One region of the Modestobacter sp. VKM Ac-2978 genome, then DNA from elsewhere that is predicted to be linked to it. Evidence: riboswitches for the same ligand, from Rfam matches in the RefSeq annotation. Region 1 holds a riboswitch; the other holds the start of a gene.
The links. A riboswitch is a leader RNA that binds a small molecule or an ion and turns the genes downstream of it on or off. The one in region 1 is predicted to bind cyclic di-AMP.
Positions count from the first base shown of each region.

Region 2: another riboswitch for cyclic di-AMP. It lies ahead of O2W53_RS00350 (LysM peptidoglycan-binding domain-containing protein); the one in region 1 lies ahead of O2W53_RS22950 (peptidoglycan DD-metalloendopeptidase family protein).

Region 1 is NZ_JAPVBP010000012.1:19,738-25,565, forward strand. Features, by position in the region: gene O2W53_RS22925 (oxidoreductase) at 1-178, opposite strand, end outside; gene O2W53_RS22930 (NADP-dependent oxidoreductase) at 287-1,186, opposite strand; gene O2W53_RS22935 (LLM class flavin-dependent oxidoreductase) at 1,312-2,403, opposite strand; gene O2W53_RS22940 (AraC family transcriptional regulator) at 2,572-3,537, shown strand; gene O2W53_RS22945 (QsdR family transcriptional regulator) at 3,772-4,050, opposite strand; cyclic di-AMP (ydaO/yuaA leader) riboswitch at 4,227-4,382, shown strand; gene O2W53_RS22950 (peptidoglycan DD-metalloendopeptidase family protein) at 4,508-5,704, shown strand.
Region 2 is NZ_JAPVBP010000001.1:71,034-76,861, forward strand. Features, by position in the region: gene araA (L-arabinose isomerase) at 1-881, shown strand, start outside; gene O2W53_RS00350 (LysM peptidoglycan-binding domain-containing protein) at 1,015-1,881, opposite strand; cyclic di-AMP (ydaO/yuaA leader) riboswitch at 1,906-2,004, opposite strand; gene O2W53_RS00355 (cytochrome P450) at 2,232-3,443, opposite strand; gene O2W53_RS00360 (DUF5926 family protein) at 3,519-4,457, shown strand; gene O2W53_RS00365 (cytochrome c oxidase assembly protein) at 4,587-5,573, shown strand; gene O2W53_RS00370 (DUF4184 family protein) at 5,642-5,828, shown strand, end outside.

The DNA.
Region 1 (5,828 bases):
GGCCCGGTGCCGCGGACCGGGCGGCGGCCACGACGTCCGCACCGGCCTCCGCGGCGTGCAGCGCGATGGCAGCCCCGATCCCCTTGGTGCCACCGGTGACCAGGAACCTGACCCCGGTGAGGTCGATGGCTGGGAAGGTCGTCGTCAGGGAGTCGTGCGTCAGGGAGTCGTTCGTCATGTTCGGTCCTTCGTGGTCGGAGACGGGTGGCGTACAGCGAGGGGAGGTGGTGGAGCGCCGGCGACGAGGGTCTTCGCGAATTCCGCGTCCGGGTCGCCGGCCGCGGGTTCAGTCCACGAGGAGGACGAGCTTGCCGCTGCGGTGGCCGGTCTGGCTCAGGCGCTGGGCCTCGGCGACCTGCTCCAGCGGCAGCACCTGCTGCACCGGCAGTGCCAGCTCCCCCTGGGCCGCGAGGCTGGCTGCGTGCGGCAGGACGTCCCAGCGGAAGGTCGTCCCGGCGGGCCCGGTCGTCCGCACTCCGCTGGCGGCGGCGTTCGCGAAGTCGGAGATGGTCAGCACGCGTCCGGGATCACCGGTCAGCTGCACCAGCCCGGGCAGCGCCCCCGCCGGCCCCATGTCGAACCCGAGGTCCACACCCCCGGGGGCGAGCTCGGCGACGCGTTCGACGAGGCCGTTCCCGTAGGACGTGGTCACGGCGCCGTATCCCCGCAGCCTCGCGGCGTTCGCCTCGCTCGTCGTCGCGATCACCGTCGCTCCGCCGGCGATGGCCAGCTGGGTCGCCACCGTGCCCACGGCGCCACCCGCACCGTTGATCACGAGGGTGTGACCGGCCCGTACACCGAGCAGGTCCAGGCCGCGGGTTGCGGTCTCGACCGCGACCGGCAGGGCCGCGGCCTGGACGAGGTCCAGTCCGTCGGGGACCCGGGCGTAGTCGGACAGCAGGGCGTTGTCGGCGGCGCCGCCGGACGTCGATCCGAACACCCGGTCGCCCAGGCCCACGTCGCTCACCCCGGCGCCGAGTTCGTCGATGACCCCGGACACCTCCAGGCCGACGCCTTGCGGTAGCTCGCCGCCCAGATCGCCCTGGCGGATCTTCCAGTCGGCGGGGTTGACGCCGCAGGCGTGCACGCGCACGCGCACCTGACCCGGGCCGGCGTGGGGTTCGGCCACCTCCTCGAGGCGCAGTACCTCGGGGCCGCCGAACTCGTGGAACCGAACTGCTCTCACTGTGGCGCTCCTGTTCTGGTGGTTTCGCTGCACGGCTGATCGAGCCGCGACGCCCTGAGACGGGGAGGTGCGGCGGGATCGCCCGGCGGTCGACGTGGTGAGTGCGTGTGGTGGTGACGACCGGCTCAGCCGGCGATGGCCTGCGGCAGGGGTGCCGACGTCAGTCCCCAGGCGTCGGCGAGGAGCTCCAGGGTCTGCACCCGGGTCGCCGCGCCGTGCGCGAAGGAGCAGAGGAGGAGCTCGTCGGCGCCGGTCGCGGCTGTGAGGTCCTCGAGCACGCCGACCACCCGGTCAGGGGTTCCGGCGACACCGCCTTCGGGCATCGCCAACATGGCCTGCTCCTCAGCAGGGTCCAGCCGGACCCGGGCGGCGTCATGGGGGCTGAGGAACGGTGTCACCGCGCGCCCGGTCCGCTCGGCGAAGCGCTGCAGGCGGCCCGGCCGGGCGAGTCGCACGACCTCGTGCTGGGTGCGCGCGGCCAGCACGCTGACGCTGACCATGGCATGCGGGTGGGCGCCGGTGTCCACGTCGTCGCGGAACGAGCTCCGGTACAGGTCCAGGACGCCGGCCACCGCTGCGGCAGGTACGCCGTTGTGTCCGGCGAAACAGAACGGCAGGCCCAGCGAAGCGGCCAACTGGGCGCTGTACACGGAGGAGCCCAACAACCACATGACGGGTGCGCCGACGGCGCGTGGCGTCGGACTGATCGGGTGGTGCGCCCGCGACGGGGCGGCCTGCGCGGGTGCCCTCACCCCGAGCATCGCCTGGACCTCGTCCACCTGGTGGGCGAAGTCCTCGCCGCCGAGCCCTGCGGGTGAACGCCGGAGCGCTGCCGCGGTCACCGGGTCCGCGCCGGGCGCCCGTCCGAGGCCCAGGTCCACGCGTCCGGGGTGCAGCGCCTCCAACAGCGCGAACTGCTCAGCCACCACCAGCGGTGGGTGGTTGGACAGCATGACACCGCCGGAGCCGACCCGGATCCGCGCTGTCCGGGCGGCGAGGTGGGCGAGGAGCACCGAGGGGGAGGTGGAGGCCAGCCACGGGGTGGCGTGGTGCTCGGAGACCCAGAACCGCTTGTACCCCAGCTCGTCGGCGCGCTCGGCGAGCCGCGTGGTGTCAGCCAGGGCCTCGGCGCTGGTCTGTCCGGCGGACAGCTGCCCGAAGTCCAGGACGGACAGCGGAACCCTGTTCGTCGGTCCCGCAGACCCCAACTGCTGCACGTGTGGCTCCGATGGTCGGCGATCAGTCGGGGTGTTCCGCGACCACCGTCGACGCTAGGCACGGGCAGGGCAGCCGTCGTTGTCCCACGAGCTCAACAGCGTGCCCGTCTGACTCACCCGGCCCGGAACAGCACCGGTCGTCCGCCGCGGCGCACGTACAGTTGCTGCGTGGACCTGCTCGCCGACCTGTTGCGGGTCGCCGGCGTGACCGGCTCGATCGGCACCCGCATCGAGGCCAGCGGCGCCGCCGGCAGCTGGGGAGTGCGCCTGGACCGGTACCCCGGAGCGGCGGTGCACGCGGTCACCGAGGGATCCGCGTGGCTGACCACCTCCTCGCGCCCGCCACGGCGGCTGGAGTCCGGGGACGTCGTCCTGCTGCCTCCGGGGACCGTGCACGAGCTGACCAGCCGACCGTGGGCCTCCGCGGCATCGTGCGACCGTGCCGCCGCTGCTCGAGCCCGCGAGGTCGGGGACGTGGTCCGGCTGGGGATCGGGCCGGTGGACACCCGCATCGTCACGGTCCACTACCTCCAGGACCCCGGGGCACGAACTCGCGTGCTCACCGCGCTACCCGACGTCGTCCACGTGGGAGCGGGTGCGGGGGCCGGCCACCTTCAGGACACCGTGCGCATCCTGGGCCGTGAGCTCACCGAGCCCGGGATGGCCTCCTCGGTCCTGCTGGACAGGATGATCGACGTGCTGCTCGTGCAGTCGCTGCGGGCCTGGGCAGCAGCGCAGACGGCGACCCAGCCGGGGTCCTGGCTGGCTGGGCTGGGTGACCCGGTCGTGAGCGCCGCCCTGACGTTGATCCACCAGGCACCGGAGCGGGCCTGGACGGCGGAGAACCTGGCAACCGGCATCGCAGTGTCCCGAGCGACCCTGGCGCGGCGGTTCACCGCCGCCCTGGACATGAGCCCCACCGCCTACCTGCTGCGCTGGCGGATGGACCTGGCGGCCGCTCGCCTGCGCGATACCGACGAACCGCAGCAGTCCATCGCACGAGCCGTGGGTTATGCCTCCGTGCACGCGTTCAGCCGGGCCTTCAGCCGTGCCCACGACGAAGCCCCCGGGCGCTTCCGCGACCGGCACCGACGCACCGGGGTCGTCGCCGGCGATCTCGGTGACGCATGTTGAGTGCCACGCCACCGCCGTTCTAGCTGTACCCAGCCAGGACGTCGGTGACAGCTAGGGCATGTCTCTCACATGCGGTTCCAGGCGAGGACGGCATCGAAGACGATGGCCGACGACGTTCAGGAGCTCGGGCCACCGATTCGGTGATCTGGACTGCGCGCATGGCCGAGGCCATGGGTCCGTCCGGTCGGCCGGGGTCCAGGTCCACCCCGGCAGGTGCAACGCTCGACCACCGGATCAGTCAGGCAGCGGCAGGAGTGCGTGCAGGACGCGGCCGGCGCGGTCGGGATCGGGCTGTTCGCCGGTGATGAGGGTCAGGTAGACGTAGGACTCCATGATGCGGACGACGACGTAGCCGAGGTCGTCGAGCGGGATGTCGCTGCACATCTTGCCGGCGTCGAGGGCCTCGGCGAGGAGCGCACGGACCCGGCCCAGCAGCCGCGCCTGGAAGTCGGCGGCGCGGGTGGTGAGCAGGCGCAGCGCCAGTTCGCCCTCGTTCTCCATGAAGACCTGCATGCCGTGGTTGCGGCGTCCGCGTGATCGGCCGCCTGTGGCGCCTGCACATGTACTGGCCCCGGATGGTGCGGCCGGCCGCGATGGTTGGCTGCTGTTACTGGATTGTGACGTTCATCGGGGTTCGTTGTAGCGTCTCGGCCGGTCCGCCCGAGCCCCGATCTCGCCCAGAGGTCCTCGCGCAGACCCCGTCGAACTGCCACCGCTCGCGCGGTGGCAGACCGGGGACCCATCGTTCCCTGGGGTGAATCTCACGTGGCCAGTGCGCCGCAGCGAGTAGGGCTGTCTCCGGCCCGAACCCGTCAGCTAACTCGGTAGACGGTGAGGGAGAACGGAGCTCGCCGCGTTGGCGACGTCGCACGACACCGTCTTGCAGCACCCTGTCCACCCACGCCGCCGCGCCCGATGGCGCGCCGCGGTCACTGCGCCGACGCTGGCCGCCGGTGCTGCCCTGCTGCTGGTGCTCACCGGTCCGGCAGCCCACGCCGCACCTGAGCCCCCGCCGGCCCCGGCAGGCCAACCCGGACTCGCCGGGGCCGAGGCCGCGCTGGCCAGCGTCGAGGCGTCGGTGGTGGCGGCAGAGGAGACCCTGCGGCGGCTGACGGTGGAGGCTGAGGCGGTCGCCGATCGGAGCCTGGTCGCCCAGGCTGCGCTGCTCACAGCCCGGCAGGAGGCCGATGCCCGGGAGGCCGAGCTGACGGCTGCGCAGGCAGCAGTCGGGCAGGCCCGAGCCGACGTCGTCGCACTGGCCCGGCAGAGCTACATGGGCGCTGACGCCTACGGCAGTGCCTCGGCCTTCTTCGCCGCAGGCAGCCCCGAGGAAGTCCTCCAACGAGCCGCCACGCTGGAGCTGCTGGGTGATGACCGGGGCGAGCGACTGGACGAGCTCGAGGTCGTCCAGCGCCAGCAGCAGGCGGCCACCGAGGCGGCGAAGGCCGCCGTGGTTGCCCGCGATGCGGCCGCCGCATCCGCCGCGGAGGCTGAACGGGTCGCCAACGACGAGCTCGCCGCGGCGCAGCAGACCTACGACGCCGCCGTGGGGGACAGGGCCGCGTTGGAGCAGCAGTTGCAGGAGGCGCGGGAGCGGGTGGTCACGCTCGGCGGCGATGCTGCTGCGGGGTCGATGGAACAGCCGGCCGGCAGCGATGTCACTGCGGTACCGACGGAGCAACCGAGCAGTGGCGATGTCGATGCACTACTGGCGGAACGGCTGGACGGTGCGGCTTCCCGGGGAGGTGAGCGGTCGACTTCCGGCGCCGGGATCCCGACGTCGGGGCGGGTGACCTCCTGCTATGGCGCCCGCTGGGGGACCATGCACCACGGCGTGGACATCGCCGCCCCGATCGGCACACCGATCTATGCGCCCGAAGCCGGCGTGGTGCTCCAGGCCGGCCCCGCATCCGGCTTCGGGCTGGCCGTCTACCTGGAGCATGAGGACGGCTCGATCACCCTCTACGGGCACATCGACAGCTACTCGGTCGACGCGGGACAGCAGGTGTCCGCTGGGCAGCAGATCGCGCTGGTGGGCAACACGGGTCAGTCCACCGGCCCGCACCTGCACTTCGAAGTGCATCTGGGTGGGCTCTACCAGAACCGCAGCAACCCGGTTCCGTGGCTGGCCGCCCGCGGCCTGCCGTTGGGCGGAAGCTGCGGCTGACCTCGACAGGCCTCGAACCTCGTTCGGTGACCCCGCTGGGCGGTCAGCGCCGCCGAGCAGTCGCTGCAGGGGGCACTTCGCGCCGTGGTGCGGTCATGATCAGCGTGGGGGAGCGCCCGGGTGT
Region 2 (5,828 bases), on a different contig from region 1:
GGGGCGTCAACGACCTGGTCGAGGTGGTCGACGCGGTCGCCGACTCCGCCGTGGACGCGGTCGTCGCGGAGTACGGCGACCTCTACGAGATGGACGCCGACCTGCGCCCGGGCGGGGAGCGGCATGACAGCGTCCGCTACCAGGCCCGGATCGAGGTGGCCCTGCGCCAGTTCCTCACCGAGGGCGGCTTCGGTGCGTTCACCACCAACTTCGAGGACCTCGGCGGCCTGCGCCAGCTCCCCGGCCTGGCCGTGCAGCGGCTGATGGCCGACGGCTACGGCTTCGGCGGCGAGGGCGACTGGAAGACCTCCGCCCTGCTGCGGGTGCTCAAGGTCGCCGCCCAGGGGCTGCCCGGCGGCACGTCCTTCATGGAGGACTACACCTACGACCTCGCCTCGGAGACCCCGAAGATCCTCGGTGCCCACATGCTCGAGGTGTGCCCGACGATCGCCGGGGACAAGCCGCGGCTGGAGGTGCACCCGCTGGGCATCGGCGGCCGCGAGGACCCGGCCCGGCTGGTGTTCACCGCCGCCCCCGCCGACGGCATCACGGTCGGTTGGTGCGACCTGGGCGACCGGTTCCGCTGGGTGGCCAACGAGATCGACGTCGTCGAGCCGTCCGAGCCGCTGCCGAACCTCCCGGTCGCCCGGGCGGTCTGGGAGCCCCGGCCGGACTTCGAGACGGCGACCGAGGGCTGGCTGACCGCCGGCGGGCCGCACCACACGGTGCTGTCCACCCAGCTGGGGGCCGATGAGCTGACCGACCTGGCGGAGGTGTTCGACACCGAGCTGGTGCTCATCGACGCCGACACCACCCGGCGCAGCCTGGCCAAGGAGCTGCGCTGGAGCGCGGCCTACCACCGGCTCAACCAGCGCCTCTGAGGACGGACGACGCCCCGGCCGGTTGCCCGGCCGGGGCGTCGTCGTGCCGGTGGTCCGGTGGTCCGGTCGCCCGGACCACCAGTGCGGGTCGGTCAGCGCCTGACCGCGCCGACCGACCCGTCGCGCTGGTCGATCAGTACCAGTTGTTGGCCCGGAAGTGCGCCCACGCGCCACACGGGGTGCCGTAGCGGTCGCTGATGTAGCCCAGGCCCCAGGTGATCTGGGTCGCCGGGTTGGTGCGCCAGTCCGGGCCGGCCGAGGCCATCTTCGAACCGGGCAGCGCCTGCGGGATGCCGTAGGCGCTGGAGTTCGGGTTGTCGGCCGTGGTCTCCCAGTTGCTCTCCTTCTCCCACAGGGCGTCCAGGCAGTCGAACTCGCCGGGGCCCCAGCCGCGCTCGGCGACCATGGTCCGGGCGATGGACCGGGGGTCACCGCTGGCGGTCCGGTCGGCGCTGCGGCTGGCGGGCTGCTCGACCGGGCGGCTGGGTGCCGGGGCCGCAGGTGCGGCCGCCCCGCCGCCGAGGGTGAGGGTCTGGCCGACGCGGAGCACGTTCGGGTCGCCGCCGATGGTGCCGCGGTTGGCGGCGTAGAGGGCCTGCCAGGTGGTGCCGTGCTGGGCGGCGATCTTGCCGAGGGTGTCGCCGGAGCGCACCACGTAGGTGCCGGTCGCCGCCGCGGGTGCGGCTGCCGGTGCAGCCGCCGGGGCCGCCCCTCCGCCGATGGTCAGCACCTGGCCGACGCGCAGCACGTTCGGGTTGCTGCCGATGGTGTCGCGGTTGGCGGCGTGGATGTCCTGCCAGGTGGCGCCGTGGCTGGCGGCCAGCTCGTTGAGCGTGTCACCGGGGCTGACGGTGTGGCTGCCGGTGTGGGCCGCGGCCGGTGCGATGACCCCGAAGGACATCGCCGCGGCTGCCGCGACGACCATGGCGGGGCGTGCCGCCGAAGCGAAGGCGGAGCGCTCGGTGGAGCGGTCGCGCCGTGCCGTGAAGCGATTGAGCATGGGTGTGTGTGCCTCTCGCCGCCTGCGGAGTTAGCTGTCGGGTTCGGGCGAGAGCTGCCCGGCCGCGTGCTGCGGCTTCACCCCAAGGCCCGGAGGCCTGGTCCTGCGAGGTGGGTCCCCCGCGCCTGCCCGTGGTCTCGTGACGTCCGGGCGACGGTGGGCAGGTTCGGCGGTGCCGTCGTCCGGAGCCCGCCGTGCGGCGGACGGGGACAACGGTAGGCAGGCCGTCGGCCGCGGGAGCCGGTCGGCGACGAGCTTTCCCGGGCTCCCCGACGCGGTCAGCACGAGCTGTGACGGATCATGGACGCGGCGTGCGCCGGTGCCCCGAGGTCGTCTCCCGGCGCAACGGCTCAGCGGCCGGTGAGCACGACCGGCAGGTCCTGCAGCCCGCGGATGACGAACTCCGGGCGGCGCCGGGCCGGGCGGGCCAGCTCCAGCCGGGACGTCCGGCTCAGCAGTGCACCGAAGGAGGCCTGCAGCTCCACCCGGGCCAGCGGGGCACCGATGCAGAAGTGCACCCCGGCCCCGAAGGAGATGTGCGGGTTGTCCGCGCGTCCGACGTCGAGGGTGTCCGGGTCGACGAAGACGGCCGGGTCGCGGTTGGCGCTGCCCAGCAGGGCGGCGATCTTCTGTCCCCGAGCGACGGTGACCCCGCCGATCTCGACGTCCTCGGTGGCGGTGCGCTCGAACAGCTGCAGCGGTGAGTCGTAGCGCATCAGCTCCTCGATCGCCGTCGGCAGCAGGGCCGGGTCCGCGCGCAGCCGGGCGAGCTGGTCGGGGTGCTCCAGCAGCGCCAGCAGGCCGTTGCCGCTGACGTTGACCGTCGCCTCGTGGCCGGCGTTGAGCAGCAGGATGCAGGTGGTCACCAGCTCGTCCTCGGTGAGCCGGTCGCCCTCGGCGTCGCGCACCGTGACCAGGTGGGTGAGCAGGTCCTCGCCCGGTGCGGTCCGCCGCTCGGCGGCCAGCTCGCGCAGGTAGGCGACGAACTCGGCGGCGGCCCGCTCGGCGTCGGCCTCGATCTCCGACGTCCGGCCGTACTCGTACATCTTCACGATCGCGTTCGACCACGGGCGCAGCAGCGGCCGGTCGACCGCCGGCACCCCGAGCAGCTCGGCGATGACTGCGACCGGCAGCTCCTCGGCCATGCCGGACAGCACGTCGACGCCGGTCGCGCCGGCGGAGCGCTCGACGAGGGAGTCGACGAGCGAGTCGGCCAGGTCCTGGACCCACGGTCGCAGCCGCTCGACGTGGCCGCGGGCGAACGCCGCGCTGATCAGCCGCCGCAGCCGGGTGTGCGTGGGCGGCTCCATCTCCAGGATGGCGTTGCGGTGGATCAGGTTGAAGCTCTCGAACCGCTCGGTGGGGGTCCGGTCCGACCAGATCCGGCCCAGCCGCCGATCCCGGAGGACGGCGTTGGCCTCGGCGTGGCCGAAGGCCAGCCACAGGCCTTGCCGCTCGTCCCACTGCACCGGCGCTGCGGCGCGGGCCACGGCGAACGCGGGATAGGGATCGGCGACCAGCGCGGGGTCGGTCAGGTCGAACGGGACGGGAGCCGGTGTCACCGGCAGAGCCTACGGGCGGCAGCCGGACGGGACGCCGTCCCCCGGTCGCCGACGGCGCCTCCTACGCTCGCAGGCATGGCCCGCTCCACGACCCGCCGCCGCCCCGCCGCCCCTGCCGCGACCGACGGTGAGACCAACCCGAAGGCGCCCTGCCCCTGTGGCTCCGGTCGCCGCTACAAGCACTGCCACGGCTCCGGCTACGGCCAGCCGGTGCTCCGCCCGTTCGAGGGCCTGCCCGGCGAGGTCGACTGGGTGGCGCTGCGCGAGCTCGTGCCGGCCGCCACCGCCAAGCTGACCACCACGGAGGGCCGGTCGGTCACGCTGGCCAGCGTGCTCCCCGGCGGCACCCCTGCCCTGGTGCGGGCCAACGGCGAGATCCTGCTCGGCGTCCAGCTGCAGACCTCCTCCGACGACGTCAGCCGCGACCTCGGCACCGCGCTCGCCGCCGCGCTCGAGGCGCCGGCCGGCGCCCCCGTCGACCCGGGCCCCATCGGTGCCGCCGGCTCGGCCGGGCCGCGGCTGCAGGAGCTGCTGGACCTCTCGGCTCCGTTCGAGGTCACCGTGCACGACGACTTCGAGTTCTGGCTGGAGGGCGCCGACGTCGACGCGACCGCCCGCGCGAGCCTGCAGCAGGCCAACGAGATGGTGATGCCCACGGTGCGGCTGGACGGGCTGGAGGCCGCCTACTGGTGCCGGCCCACCACCGAGCGCGGCCACGTGCGCTGGGTGCGCCCCGAGCCGGAGGAGGCGCTGCTGGACGCCCTGGCCCGGCTCGGCGCGGCCGAGCAGCTGAGCCTGGGGGAGGGCACCCGCTACGCCGGCGCCTTCCGCGCCCTCGGGCTCGTCGTCCCGGTGTGGGACGTGCCCGGCGCCGTGCCCGGTGCCGAGTGGGCCGGCCCCTCGGCCGAGCTGCACTCCCGGCTGGACGCTGCGCTGGCGGTCACCGAGCCGCTGGACGCGGACGAGCGACGGGCCCGCGCGGGGCTGCTGTCCCGGCAGGTCACGCTCCGCTGAGCGAGGACCCTCTGCCCAGACCGCGCGTCGGCCCCGTCCGGAGGCTCGCGCCGAGCCTGCGAGGCGGGAGAGGGACGGAGTCCTTCAACTACCGTGGGGGCCGCACAGCAGAGCTGAGAGAGGACGAACGTGGGCCACGAGCACGGCGGCATGGGTGCGATGCACGTCCCGGAGCTGCCGCCGACCCTCGGTCGGGTGCTGGGGCTGGACCTGGCCGCCGCGTCGCCGGTGGCCTGGCTCGCCGTGCTGATGGCCGCCGGCTACCTGGTCGGGCTGTGGCGGCTGCACCGCCGGGGCGTCCGCTGGGCGCCGTCCCGGACGGTCGCGTGGCTGCTCGGCTGCGCCACCCTGTTCCACGTCACCGCCAGTGGCCTGCAGAGCTACGGGATGGCGCTGTTCAGCCTGCACATGGTGCAGCACATGGTGCTGAGCATGATCACGCCGCTGCTGTTGCTGCTCGGCGCACCGGTCACCCTGATGCTGCGCGCACTCCCCGCGGCCCAGGGGCCCGCCGGGATGCCGCGGCGGGCGCTGCTCGGGGCCCTGCACAGCCGGCTGGGCCAGCTGGTCTCCTCCCCGCTGTTCACCATCCCGCTGTTCATCGCCAGCCTCTACGGCGTCTACTTCACCCCGCTGTTCGACGAGCTCATGTCGACGGTGCCCGGGCACACGTTCATGCTGCTGCACTTCTTGGTCACCGGGCTGCTGTTCTTCGGCCCGATCATGGCCATCGACCCGTGGCCCCGGCGGTCCGGGCACGGCGCGCGGATGCTGGAACTGCTGCTGCCCGCCCCGTTCCACGCCTTCTTCGGCGTGATCGTGATGATGAGCAACACCCTGCTGCTGACCAGCTACACCACCCCACCGGAGTCCTGGGGCATCGACCCGCTGTACGACCAGGGGGCGGCCGGCGGCATCGCCTGGTCGTTCGGGGAGTTCCCCACCGTGCTGGTGCTGGCGGTGGTGTTCTTCCAGTGGACCCGCTCGGAGGACCGGGCCAACCGGTCTGCCGACCGGGCGCGCGACCGGGCGATCGCCCGCGGCGAGAGCGGCGAGGACCCCGAGCTGACCGCCTACAACGAGCGACTCCGCCGCCTGGCGGCCCAGCACCCCTGACCGTGGGCTGACCGGACGCGCGCGGTCGGGTCCCCGTCGGCCGGGTCGGCGCGCCCTACCCTCCCCGCGTGCCGTTCACCCTCGTCCACCCAGCGGTGGTGCTGCCGCTGCTGCGGACTCCCCTGGTGCCCTCCGCGTTGGTGGCCGGCGCGATGGCCCCGGACCTGCCCTACTACGTGTCGCTGCAGTGGATCGGCGGTGACTACAACCTCACGCTGACGCACGAGTGGTCGTCCGTGCTCTGGCTGGACCCGA